2 regions of the Thermoanaerobacterium aotearoense genome follow, and region 1 is predicted to be linked to the other one. Evidence: a T-box and tRNA genes for the amino acid it is inferred to sense, from the RefSeq annotation. Region 1 holds a T-box; the other holds one or more tRNA genes.
What was found. A T-box is a leader RNA that pairs with one kind of tRNA and senses whether it is charged. The one in region 1 lies ahead of leuS (leucine--tRNA ligase), so its partner is inferred to be a tRNA-Leu.

Region 1 (6,706 bases):
CTTGCTATAGCAGTATTAAACTGGAACTTTTCGGCATCTTCTGTTACGCTCTTTATCGTATAATTTCTCACATAGTTAAGTTCCTTCTCATCTTTTGAAATCTCATCTTTACTTTCTTTGCCTTTATCCTCTATGAATTTGTCTACAAGCCTTTCAATTCTCTGTATGAAGCGTGACATAGCTTTTATACCGTCATCATTCCACGGGCCCCCTTCAGTAAAGGCAAATCCAAACATCAAGTACATTCTAAATACGTCCGATCCATATTCATTAATGTATTCATCAGGTGATATTGTATTGCCTCTTGATTTGCTCATCTTGTTTCCATCAGGCCCTAAAATTATTCCCTGATGTATGAGAGATTTAAAAGGTTCATCGAAATCAAGATATCCTAAGTCTCTCAATGCCTTAGTGACGAATCTGGCGTACAAAAGATGCATACATGCATGCTCAGCACCGCCTATATATTTGTCAACCGGAAGCATCTTATCAATGAGCTCTTTGTTGAAAGGCTCTTTCTCGTTTTTGTTGTCAGGATACCTTAAGAAGTACCACGATGAATCGACGAATGTATCAAGTGTATCAGGGTCTCTCAATGCTTTGCCACCGCATTTAGGGCATGTAGTATTCATAAACTCCTCAGATTTTTTAAGGGGTGATTCCCCATCTGGAGAAAACTCCACATTGTAAGGTAATAACACCGGCAGATCTTCTTCGGGCACTGGTACCAAACCGCATTTCTCGCAATGTATTATTGGTATAGGCGCTCCCCAATATCTTTGCCTTGATACAAGCCAATCCCTTAACCTGTAGTTTACCTTAAGAGCTCCTTTGCCTTCTTTCTCAAGCGTCTTCACTATTTCTATCCTTGCATCTTCTGATTTGCTTCCTGTAAAGTCGCCACTGTCTACAAGAATACCGTATTCAACAAATGGCAGTGAGTCATCTACCCCATCATTCCCCTTGATGACTCTCTTTATTGGCAAGTCGTATTTCTTTGCAAATGCATAATCTCTCTCATCATGGGCAGGTACAGCCATTACACAGCCTGTCCCGTATGTGGCAAGAACGTAATCGGATATCCATATAGGCACTCTTTCGCCTGTGATAGGATGGATAGCATACGCTCCTGTAAATACACCTGTCTTCTCTTTTTCCGTCGAAAGCCTCTCTATCTCGCTTTGCTTTTTGGCGTATTCTTTATAATCCTCTACATTTCTCCTGTGTTCATCTGTCGTTATGAGATCTACTATTTCATTTTCTGGAGCCAAGACCACATATGTAACACCGTATAGCGTGTCAGCTCTTGTTGTAAAAACTTTAAACGATATGTCTTTTCCGTCGACTTTAAATTCTATCTCAGCACCGTCAGATTTTCCTATCCAGTTTCTCTGCATCATTTTCGTCTTTTCAGGCCAGTCCAGCTCATCAAGCTTATCTAAAAGTTCTTCTGCATATTCAGTTATTTTCAAAAACCACTGAGTCAAATCCTTTTTAGTCACTTCAGAACCGCATCTTTCACAAGTGCCTTCTACAACTTGCTCATTTGCAAGGACTGTCTTGCAGCTTGGACACCAATTGACAGGAGCCTTTTTCCTGTAAGCCAACCCTTTTTTATACAGTTGCAAGAAAACCCACTGTGTCCATTTGTAGTAATCTGGCAAACAGGTTATAACCTCATAATCCCAATCAAATGTGGCGCCCATCTCTCTTAACTGTCTTTCCATCGTCTTTATGTTTTGAAGCGTGGAATCCTGTGGATGTATGCCTGTCTTTATGGCGTAGTTTTCTGCCGGCAATCCAAACGCGTCAAAACCCATTGGATGAAAGACTTCATATCCTTGCATCCTTTTCATCCTTGCCCATGAATCAGCAGGCCCGTAGTTATACCAATGCCCTGCGTGAAGCTTAGCGCCTGACGGATATGAAAACATCTCAAGGCAGTACAATTTTTTGTCGATGTTATCCGGATTAAATTTGTATAGTTTTGTATCTTCCCACTTTTTTTGCCATTTTTTATCAATATCCCTTGAATAAGCCATCTTCTCACTCCTATTAATATTTTTTGCATAAAAAAGGCTTCACATCATAAAGAGACGAAAGCATCGCTTCCGTGGTACCACTCTTTTTGACGCAAGCCCACTTGTTCCATATAACGGTACAACCGTGCATACTTTTAATATGCATGCTCAATGGCGAGTTCAGCTAACACAATGCCTTTTCTCACCGTCACAAGGCTCTCTGAAAAAGTCTTAGCTTACTACTCCACATCATTGCATTAACAATATATATTTACCAATATTTTATTACAAATGCTCTTAAAATGCAACAAGATAGATTACCATTTGCGTCCTGGATCGTCTGCCATTGAATTAACTGTTGCATCAGGATACAGCACATTTACATGATCAACAAGATTCGTCGTATCTGATATGACAAATTCAAGCTTGTAGTCAGAATTCATCGTATATCCTAAAACAGTTTGATTTGGAGTGCCGCTTACAGTAGCTTTATACGGAGCTTTCCCCAATACATTTTCAATATCGCTTCTTGAAATAGCTTGTAATCTTGGATCAAATGATCTGGTTTCAAAAACCTGCATTCCTTTATTAAATCCAAATACAAGATCCTTTTTGGTAAAAGTTGTATAAGTTCCTTTTGCAGACGAAATGTACTCTTGCTTGTCAGGGTTTCCATACACCTTTTCTATGTCATCTATAGTAGTTTTGCCTGTGACAAAATCGCAGTTTATTACTTTACCTTCTTTTGCAAGGCTTACTATTTGATTTATCAGATCACCGTTGCGATTTTCCGAAACAGAATTCTCATCTTGTTTGCTGCCATTATCATTATTGCTGTCGTTGCTGCTATTTTCCACATCATTTGTATTATTATCAGAAGCAGAAATATCATTTGTTGCGGTTTTTTGGCTTTGCGATTGTTGATTTTCCCTTTGCTTTGTATTGAAATTGCTATAAAGCAGGTAGCCAGTAAAAACCGATGCGATAACAACAAGTGCTATCAATAAACTGTATTTTCTCATCATCAAGCCTCCAATTTTTTTATTTACTCCCCCACACAAATGATAACCTTGCCCAGTGCCTTTCGTCAATGACTCTAAGATAGATTTAATACATAATTAATATTTTTAATACTTTATTGATAATTGCTTAACAACATTACACTATAGTGTTAAAATATAGTTAAATAGATTGATATTGGAGGTGATATCATGGTAAACAGTACATCACCCAAAAAATTTGACGCAAAATTTATAACAAGAACCGCTATTTTACTGGCATTGACTATAATCATACAATTCATCAAGATGCCGCAGCTTGTAACAGGTTCAATCGTAAATGCGATGCTTATTGTATCGGCTTATTTCGTAGGAATCTGGTCTGGCATCACAATAGGGCTTTTGACGCCAATTATCGCGTTTTTAGTAGGACTTATGGGCTTTCCAATACTTATACCGTTTATAATGATTGGAAATGCACTGTACGTAGTGCTTTTCTCGGCTATTAAAAACAACATCATAGGCATGATAGTAGGTGCAGTTGTAAAATTTTTATGGCTTGCAGCTTCCGTAAAGTACATCCTCGTAATGTTTGGCATCAAAGTCCCGCAAAAAATTGCAGCAGCCTTTACATTCCCGCAGTTAGCTACTGCTATAATCGGTGGAATACTATCCATCTTTTTAATATTCATCCTGACAGGCTATTTCAATAAATCAAAGGAGTAGGTGGTATATCCCTACTCCTACTCAATTGCTTCAACGTTTTTTAAATTGCTAATTTTATTTGACACCCTTAAGATGTACTCTATCAAAAAGCTTTCTTCATATCTTAAAAGCTTCGAATCCACGTTTTCTATAGTATCTGTAAACCAATGATAATTTTTTATAGATCCGTCTTCATCCATGGATAAAAAGGCTATAGCGTCGAATCCACTTGCTAAAACAGGCAGTGCATCTGTAGGCAAAAGCAGGTTTCTCCTTCTCTGAACCGTATTTTTTGGATACTCTTTTGCCATAAGATCTGCAACGTCTAAAAGCATTTTGCCCGCTTTCCTGTATATTAACATGCCTTCTCCTTCAAGGTATGTCAACTTTCCTGCTCCAAGATTATCCAGTATTACAAACTGCGTATCACTATTTAAAAGCCTTCTATGCTTTTTTAAGAAATATTTCATTCCCCTTTCGCCAGTCTCTTCGCTGCCTGTAAAGAGGAAAACCAGTTGCACATCATCAGGAAATTTATCTTTGTTGTTTGCATAGTGATCTGCAATTGCTAATGCCAAAGATACGCCAGAACCATTGTCATTAGCGCCATTTGTGTACTTCCCGCCTAACTGGCATATAAGCAAAAATACAATCATTGCAAAAGTTATAAGTATGCCTAATCCCAATAAAGCATTTGATACAAAAGAAATGTTCATCACTTTAAGTGCGATACCCAATGGTATAAGGGCAAATCCAACATACCCAACATTGAAAATCATTTTTAATCTACCAACAATCTTTGGGCTGAACATCAAACTACCCTTTTGCGTATCGATGTGGGCAGATATGACTATTTTCCTTTTGCCATCTTTTTCGAATCTTGTGAATACGTTTTTAGATCTGTGCTTAGGCATTATGCTTGTTTCAAAAGACCTGCCGCTTAACTCTAAAACCAGCAAAAGTACTGCAATAATGGAAATTAAAAGCTCCACAACATTTAAAAATTTATCGTATACGAGCGACGCGGCTCCCATGAGGAAAAGAAGGATACCAAATTGAAGAGGCAAAATGTAAAGATTGTCTCGGGTCGTTTTAAATTCCTGTACACCCACATCATAGCCTAAACTTTTAAGCTTTTCTGCGATGTAATCTGCTGCCTTTCTTTCATTTTTTGTGGCTGAACCACGGTGTTCAAACCTTGAAAGCTCTTTTAAGTAATCCATACTTTTCATAATATTCGCCCCCTAACTATATATTTCTACAGACATCTCAATATTCCTTCAATAATTTTTTCCTATGAGATGATACATTATTCACAATAGCAAGATTAGTTAAGCTCACAAAGGAAGCGAAGCAAAAAACCACCCGCTATGCGGATGGTTTTTGTTAGTGCCCAAGTATAGAATTTATTATATTTCCAATGCCTTTTTGATTCGTAGTAGAATTTCCTTGTCCACTGCTATTAGTATTAGTGCTATTTGTGCCGCTGCTGCTTTGCCCGCCATTGCTGGATGTGCTGCTTTGTCCGGTGCTTTCAGTGTTTGTATTTCCCGGTTCCGTTCCATTTGTAGGAGCAGTAGTATCACCACCATTTGTCGGTGAGTTTCCATTTTGTGAGCCATTGTCGTTCTGATTATTTCCCGGCAATACATCGCTTCCACTGTCTGACTGTGTAGGCAACACGTATTTGCCATCAGCAGCGTACGCATTTTGCTCCGGCGTCCTGCCTGGCGGATTGATAAACACTTCTTGTTTCACCAAGAAAGGCGGCGTCCAGGAAGATGCCAGTTTTCCTGTCAATGTGTCTATCTGGGCTGACACGTGAACAGTGCAGTACTCTGTAGGCTGTGTGCCTGCAGCAAACATCTCAGTATACGTCCTGTCCCCTCTCGGATCTTGTCTGCACAAATCGGTCGGCAATTCTCCGGAATCTTTGCAGACCGTCTCATATACTATTCCAGATGGTTTATCTGTAAAATGTGTTGGTGGAAGATTTTGATGTATTTGTGCCATGACAGTCCTCCACATCTGAGCTGGGAAAGTACCACCTACCTGCGACACACCGTAATTTTTCACAGGGTTATTTGATGATGGATAGCCCATCCACACAGTGCCAACGTAGTAAGGCGTAAAACCTGAGAACCAAATGTTGCCTGAATTCTCAGATGTTCCTGTCTTATCTGCTACATCCATATTAGAAAGCTTTGCGGCAGTACCTGTTCCATGATCTACAACGTCCATCATCATGCTTCTCAATATATAAGCATTTTGCTCACTTAGCACCACATGCTCTTCCGGTTTATTGTCTACCAACACTTTTCCTGTTGAATCTGTAATCTTTGTAAAAGTAATCGGACTTATATACATGCCTTTATTGGCTATTGCCCCGTAAGCAGCCGCTTCTTGTATAGGCGTGATACCTTGGCTTAAACCGCCTAACGCCAACGCTGGAAGGTACATATCATTTTTAGTGATGTCAAGGCCAAATTTTTTCCCGTAACTTGCAGAGACATTTATGCCTATCTTGTTGACAACCTGAACAGCAGGCACATTCAGCGAATCTGTAATTGCTTCCCTTAAAGTCACTAACCCATGGTAATAATTGCTTTCATAGTTGTGAGGTGTATAAGGCTTTGCACCGGGAAGCGTAAATGTTGTAGGAACGTCATCTACAACTGTAGCAGCGGTAAGACCGCTTTGCAATGCAGGCCCATATACAGTCAAAGGCTTTATCGACGAGCCTGGCTGCCTCTTTGAGTCGGCAAAGCTTATACCTCTTGTGACATATTTAAAGTCATTTGTATTTCTACCGCCTACAATGCCCTTGATTTCTCCGGTCTTCCAATCTATAACTACCATAGCGCCCTGTACAGCCTCTTTTGTAGTCGGATCTACAGGGAAAAGCTTCGGATTTTTAAACGCATTTTCCATTATTGTCTGTATATTTGGATCCATTGTAGAATATATCCTAAGTCCGCCATT
Region 2 (6,706 bases), 750 kb from region 1:
ACTGGACTTTCGCGACGGTAAAATTGTGGCATCATTTAATACATCTGATGATTGCGATAAATGTGGTTCTTGCAAGTTGGACATCTTAAAAAAGTATAAGAATGAAAACACGCGGATTATCTATATTGGCGATGGTTACTCTGATATTTGCATTTCAAAACATGCCGATTTGCTTTTTGCAAAAGGTGTGTTGTTAAAATACTGTGAGGACAATGGCATTCCATTTGTTCCATTTGGAGATTTTAGAGACATCATGGAATATTTAGAAAAAAGCGATAAACTATTTTAAGTTTATCGCTTTTGCTATTGGAGGTACAACTTGTTTTTTTCTCGATATGACGTATGGAAGGTAAAAATGATTGTCATCGATATTTATGTTAAATGCTCTTTCTAATAACTCCTTGTGATTGCCTGCAAACAAGAACAAAGAGCCCTCGTTGATTATATCTGTCAGCATTAGCAAAAGCATATCAAAGCTTTTGTTTTTTCTTTCCTCTTCCATGAATTTAAGAAGATCATCTTTAAGATTTCCGATGCTTGACAGTGTATTGACTTGTCCTATGCCAACTTTTAAGTTGCCGATTAAAAATTCTTTAAAGTCGGTATAAAATATCTCTTCAACTGTTTTGCCTTTTAAGGATGTGCCGGCTTCAAACATCTCTTTGCCGAAAGACTCTATATCTATCTCAGCTATTTCAGCTAATTTTTTTGCCGCTCGTATATCTTCTGGTGTGCATGTTGGCGATTTGAATACAAGCGTGTCTGATAATATGGCTGCACACATAAGCCCTGCAATACGCTTATCTGGCGTTATACCTCTCTCTTCATAGATTTTATTGATTATTGTAGAAGAACAGCCTACAGGCTGGTTTCTAAATAGTATAGGTTGATTTGTTTCAATGCCGCCAACTCGGTGGTGGTCAATGATTTCAAGGATAGTAGCATCCTCTATCCCATCAACGGCTTGAGACAATTCGTTGTGATCTACAAGTATTATTTTCTTTCTTTCATAGTCCAATATGTGACGCCTTGCCAATAGACCCAATACTTTCCCTTCATCATCAACCACAGGGAAATTTCTATATCTGTATTTTAACATTGTCTGTCTTACATCATCTATGTAATCACTGTCTTTAAATGTGACAATGTCATCTTTGATCATTATAAGTAATACAGGCAAGCATTGGTTTATAAGCTTTATGGTATCAAAAGTGTCGCAAGGTACTACTATTAAAGTGGAGTCAAACTTTTTTGCTTCTTCTATGACTGCATTCGATGGGGCTTCACCACCAGTGATTATTATGGTCTTTGCGCCTTTTTTTATTGATTCTAATTGGATGTTTTCTCTGTTTCCTACGATTAATGTCATGCCAGGTTCTATTCTGCTTACCACACTTTGCGTTTGCATGGCGGCGACAATTATATCGCCTCTTACAAATTCTTCATTCTTTAAGATTAGCTTTCCGTTTAATGTCTTTATGATGTTTTCAACTGGGATAGTGTAATTTGACAACTCATGTGATGATGTCAGGTATGCTTTTGCAAGGTCTCCCATAGTTGCAATGCCTTTTAATTTATTTTCATCATCTACAACCACAATTGTCTTGGAATTGTTACTTAATAAAATATTCCAAGCTTCATACATTGGTGCTTTTTCGCTTATGGTAAGTGGTTTATCATAAGCAATATCGCCAACCTGAGTATATACATTGTCTATCAATAGTGGTTCATTTACATCAAAATAGTCTAATACAAATTGCGTTTCCCTGTTAATAGGCCCAAGCCTTACTGGTACTGCATCTATTTTGTCAGCTATTCTCTTTAAATTGGCGTATGCGATCGCTGAACAAATGGAATCAGTATCTGGATTTTTATGCCCTGAAACAAATACAACACTCATATTCAATTTCTCCTTTGTTTAGATTTTTAAACTTCGCAAATTGTTTAAGATTGAAAGTTATGTAAGATTGTCATGAATATCGGTTGGCGCATTAAATGAATCATATCAAATTCCCACATAAATATAATATAATATGAGGAGGTATAATGTAAATGGTAATGAATGTTGAGAGTCAACTTTATTCTTTTCTTGTCATGTTATATGGTGGCATAATAATCGCTATTTTATACGATATATATAAATTGTTTAGATTTATACTAAGGCCAAAGAGGATTGGAACTGACATAGGAGATATTATCTATTGGATATTGGCTACAATCGTATTTATATTTTTTTTATATGTAAGTAATTACGCAGAAATAAGGTTTTATTCATTTCTTGGTCTTTTGATTGGCATACTTTTGTACGATATATTTTTAAGCCCTATTGTGATGAAAATACTGCTATTTTTTTATAAGGTCATAAAAAATACAGTGATATGGGTATATAAAATTGCATCATATCCATTTGTTGCTATTTATAAAATTTTATCGGTGCCTTTACGATATATTTCAAAGGTACTGGGCATTCCCGGTAAATTAATCAATAATACAATATCACATTTTAATATTTTTAAGAGAAAAAAATAAAGGATTTTTCTAATAAATGTCGAATATATTTAAAAGACTAAAAATGTGTGTGTGAGGTATGTTAACCATGAAACAAAGGAGAAAAATGAAGTTAAAACCTGCTCTTTTGATTCTTTTTGTCGTGTACATATTATTTACGCTTGTAAAACAGCAAATGACGTTAAATGTGCTGGATAAAAAATTGAATGCGGCTACTACGCAGGTAAATGCTGCTGAAGAAGAGAATAAAAAATTAAATAATCAGATAAAATATATAAAGACAGATGAATTTATCGAAAATGAAGCCAGGCAAAAATTAGGGCTTATCAAAAAAGGAGAGATAATGTTTATAGATACTGCTAAGGATACACAAAATTCCTCGAATTAAGGCGAATTTTTTAATATGCTTGATAGAAATGACTTTTTAATATATAATAAACATATTAGTAATCAAATAAAAAGAGGGAGGATAAACATTTATATGCCATTTCAGGTAGGAGAGGTAGTTGAAGGAACTGTTCTAAACATCACAGATTTTGGAGCGTTTGTTCAATTACCAGAAGGCAAAACAGGGCTAGTCCACATATCAGAAGTTGCTAACACGTATGTAAAAGACATAAACGAGTTTTTGAAAGAAAACGACAAGGTGAAGGTAAAGATTCTTTCTATGGATAAGGGCGGAAGAATAAGCCTATCAATAAAAAAGGCTTTGCCAAAGCCAAAACAGGCAAAAAGCAACAAAGGCTATGACGGTGACAATTATAACAATCGGAATAATAATATATCTTTTGAAGAAAGGATATCAAAATTTTTAAAGGATTCTGACGAAAGGCAGCAGCAGCTTAAGAAAAATTTTGATTCAAAAAGAAGAGGCGGCGGTTATAAAAGAAACGCTAGTTATTAAAACTTCGGGTAAGCCCGAAGATTTTTTATGGGAGGACTAATATGAGGTGTTCTGTTATCGATATAGGAACAAATTCTGTCCGCCATCTTGTCTGCGATGTGGATGGAGAAAATATTAAACACATAAAGAAGGATGTTAAAATAACGAGGCTTGGAGATTCTGTGTCGAAAAATGCAAAATTATCCACTGATGCTATTGGAAGAACAGCAAATGCAATAAAAGCTTTTTTAGATGATGCTGAAAATCTCAAGGTACAAGATATATATGCTTTTGCTACATCTGCAGTTAGGGATGCTAAAAATGCTGATAGTCTTATAAATGAACTTACAAAACTTGGTATAAATGTTGATATAATAGATGGTGAGACTGAAAGCCTTTATGGATATATTGGTGTCTCGTACGGAACAAAAAAAGATAATGTGCTGGTTTTAGATGTTGGTGGAGGAAGCACAGAATTTTCATATCTTAATGAAAACCTCGTGAAAAAAAGTTTTGACATAGGTGCTTTAAGACTTACTGAGAAATTTGTAAAGAATGATCCTATTTCGATTGATGAGTATAATAATATAAGCCTATATATAACAGACATGCTTACGCCGTTTATAAGCGAGAATCGAGAAATACCTACAGATATAGTAGTCATAGGTGGCACAATAACAACACTTGCTGCTATGTCACAGGATTTAAAAATGTATTCGAGAGAATTAGTTCATGGATATGTGCTCAGTAAAAGCGAAATAAAAAGGTTGCTGGATTTAATGATGTCGTTGAGCTTGGACGAAAGAAGACTTTTAAATGGCTTGCAGCCTGAAAGAGCTGATATTATCGTTGCTGGCACAATAATAGTCTATACAATTTTAAAACTTTTGAACTGCACTTCAATTACCGTAAGCGAGTGGGATAATTTGGAGGGCGCTTTAGTAGAAAAATATATAAAAGAAACTAATGGGAAAAACTAATGGGAAAATAGGCAATTAATTTATGGCGCTGTATGCAAATAATATATGCACCACAATGGAGAAAAAGATGGATTACAAGCTTTGGAAGAAATAACCGATGCTTATTTTGCTGTATATAGAGAAAAAACAAAAAAGCTGAGATTACCTGTTGCTCAGCTTTTGTCCTAATTCCAATATTTTATTGTCATGATATAACGTCTTAATCGTCATGTTGTTTACATCTATTTGTACTCTATCAATTTTTTCACTTATTTCATCAATTTTTTCGTGAACAATCTGTCTATCATCAAATAAAGCTCTTATTTTATCAGTTATCTCATTATCAATCTTAGTGCCAAGTTTCTTTATTTCTTCTTTTGCAGTATGTAATTCAGATTTTAGATCAGTCATTTCCTCTTTTACATTATACACTTCCCGACTTTAAATCAGTCATTTCTTCTTTTATACTATAAACTTCAGATTTTAAACCAGCCATTTCATCTTTTACACTATAAACTTCAGATTTTAAATCAGTCATTTCTTCTTTTACACTATAAACTTCAGATTTTAAACCAGTCATTTCTTCTTTTATACTATCTACATCTGACCTCAAATCAGTTATTGCTTTATTTAAGTCTCCTATATTATTGTTGATTTTTTCCAACAAAAAAAGAATTTTTTCTTCCTCCATCAACAAAAACCTCTCTTTGGCACAAAATTTTTCTCATAGATTTATTCTAATTTATAAAGTTTATAAATTCAATAGTATTTAAGACTCATTTTAAAGCTTTTTTCATGTTTATTTAATGTATTTAATATTATCTTATATTAAAAAAACATATAAAAAAATCACTCACCTTTCTTGGTAAATGATTATGCTCATTCATTTTGACTATATGTTTTTTAAAAACCTCAAACTGTTGATTTTACTTGGAAGTAGCGGCGAGTGGAGTCGAACCACCGACACTGCGGGTATGAACCGCATGCTCTAGCCAACTGAGCTACGCCGCCATGTTTGGTTGCGGGGGCAGGACTTGAACCTGCGACCTCCGGGTTATGAGCCCGACGAGCTGCCAACTGCTCCACCCCGCGATGCACTATTTAATTGGTGCCGGAGACCGGAATCGAACCGGTACGGGCTTTAAAGGCCCGCAGGATTTTAAGTCCTGTGCGTCTGCCAGTTCCGCCACTCCGGCACTCACATCAACCAGCGACATCATTAATTATATTACATAAAGAACAATAAGTCAATACCTTTATGAATATAGTTTGTGTTGCAAATGAAATCATGTCTTTTCGGGATTTAAATATACTAACTAAATTTGACAAAAGTCGTTAATTTTATATAATTTATTATAGTACTTTACAAGAAGTTAAAAAATTAACAACTCAAGGAGGGTTAAGATTGATAACTATATCTAAAGATGAGATGCTTGACTTTTTTCATAAGTTAACAGCTTTTTTACCTTTGCTTTTTGAGGACAGTGTATCTTTTGCTATTGTAGATAATGAAAAATATTTAGAAATACAAAATTGCGATGAGCTTCCTATTAATGCAAAAGTAGGCGATGCAATTCCAGAGGGTGGAGCAGCCTTTGAAGCTCTTAGAACTGGAAACTATATTATAAAAGATGTACCAAAAGAAGTATATGGAGTGCCATTTAAGTCATATGCTATCCCTATAAAAGATTACGATAACACTGTAATTGGAGTCCTACTTATGGGGAAAAGTTTAGAGAAAAGACATAAAGTATTGTCACTATCAGAAAGTTTGGCATCATCACTTGAGCAAATATCTTCATCAATTCAGGAGGTTTCCTCTGGAGTTGAGATTGTAGTTAATTCTAATACTAAGATATTGGAAGAAGTAAATAAAGCTATTGAAAATACGAAAGGTACTGATGATGTTTTAAAATTTGTTCAAAACATTTCTAAACAGACGAATTTATTAGGTTTGAACGCGGCTATTGAGGCTGCAAGAGCTGGCGAAAAGGGTAAAGGCTTTAGTGTAGTTGCTGAAGAAATACGAAAGCTATCTAATAGCAGCAGTGAATCAATAAGTAGAATAGACTCGATATTAGAAAAAATACAGGAATCCATAAAAAGTATATCTGACAAAATAAATGAATCAAGTTCATTTTTTGAGACGCAAGCTACCGCTTTTGAAGAAATTAGTTCTTCTATAGAGGAATTAAGTGCTACTTCTCGGCTTTTAGAAGATCTATCTAGAAGTTTGTAGGATTATAAAAGCAGTGTGGATTTTTCATTTTCGCTCTGCTCAAAACAAAAATCCGAATTTATAGCGCACCTCTGCTTATTTTGCAGGAGTGCTTTTGTTTTTATAGAGGTAATAATT

Region 2: it has a tRNA-Leu gene. The T-box ahead of leuS (leucine--tRNA ligase) is inferred to sense a tRNA for this amino acid. The anticodon was not compared.

The regions. Positions count from the first base shown of each region.
Region 1 is NZ_CP047602.1:453,465-460,170, reverse strand. It holds gene leuS (leucine--tRNA ligase) at 1-2,042, opposite strand, end outside; T-box leader at 2,090-2,283, opposite strand; gene GSH73_RS02125 (YjgB family protein) at 2,339-3,043, opposite strand; gene GSH73_RS02120 (ECF transporter S component) at 3,233-3,745, shown strand; gene GSH73_RS02115 (M28 family peptidase) at 3,763-4,956, opposite strand; gene GSH73_RS02110 (transglycosylase domain-containing protein) at 5,111-6,706, opposite strand, start outside.
Region 2 is NZ_CP047602.1:2,369,283-2,375,988, reverse strand. It holds gene GSH73_RS11915 (MtnX-like HAD-IB family phosphatase) at 1-289, shown strand, start outside; gene GSH73_RS11910 (putative manganese-dependent inorganic diphosphatase) at 281-1,900, opposite strand; gene yabQ (spore cortex biosynthesis protein YabQ) at 2,053-2,529, shown strand; gene GSH73_RS11900 (FtsB family cell division protein) at 2,597-2,896, shown strand; gene GSH73_RS11895 (S1 domain-containing RNA-binding protein) at 2,990-3,412, shown strand; gene GSH73_RS11890 (Ppx/GppA phosphatase family protein) at 3,454-4,371, shown strand; gene GSH73_RS11885 (hypothetical protein) at 4,513-4,761, opposite strand; gene GSH73_RS11880 (hypothetical protein) at 4,775-5,041, opposite strand; tRNA gene GSH73_RS11875 (tRNA-Met) at 5,288-5,361, opposite strand; tRNA gene GSH73_RS11870 (tRNA-Met) at 5,367-5,442, opposite strand; tRNA gene GSH73_RS11865 (tRNA-Leu) at 5,457-5,546, opposite strand; gene GSH73_RS11860 (methyl-accepting chemotaxis protein) at 5,780-6,589, shown strand.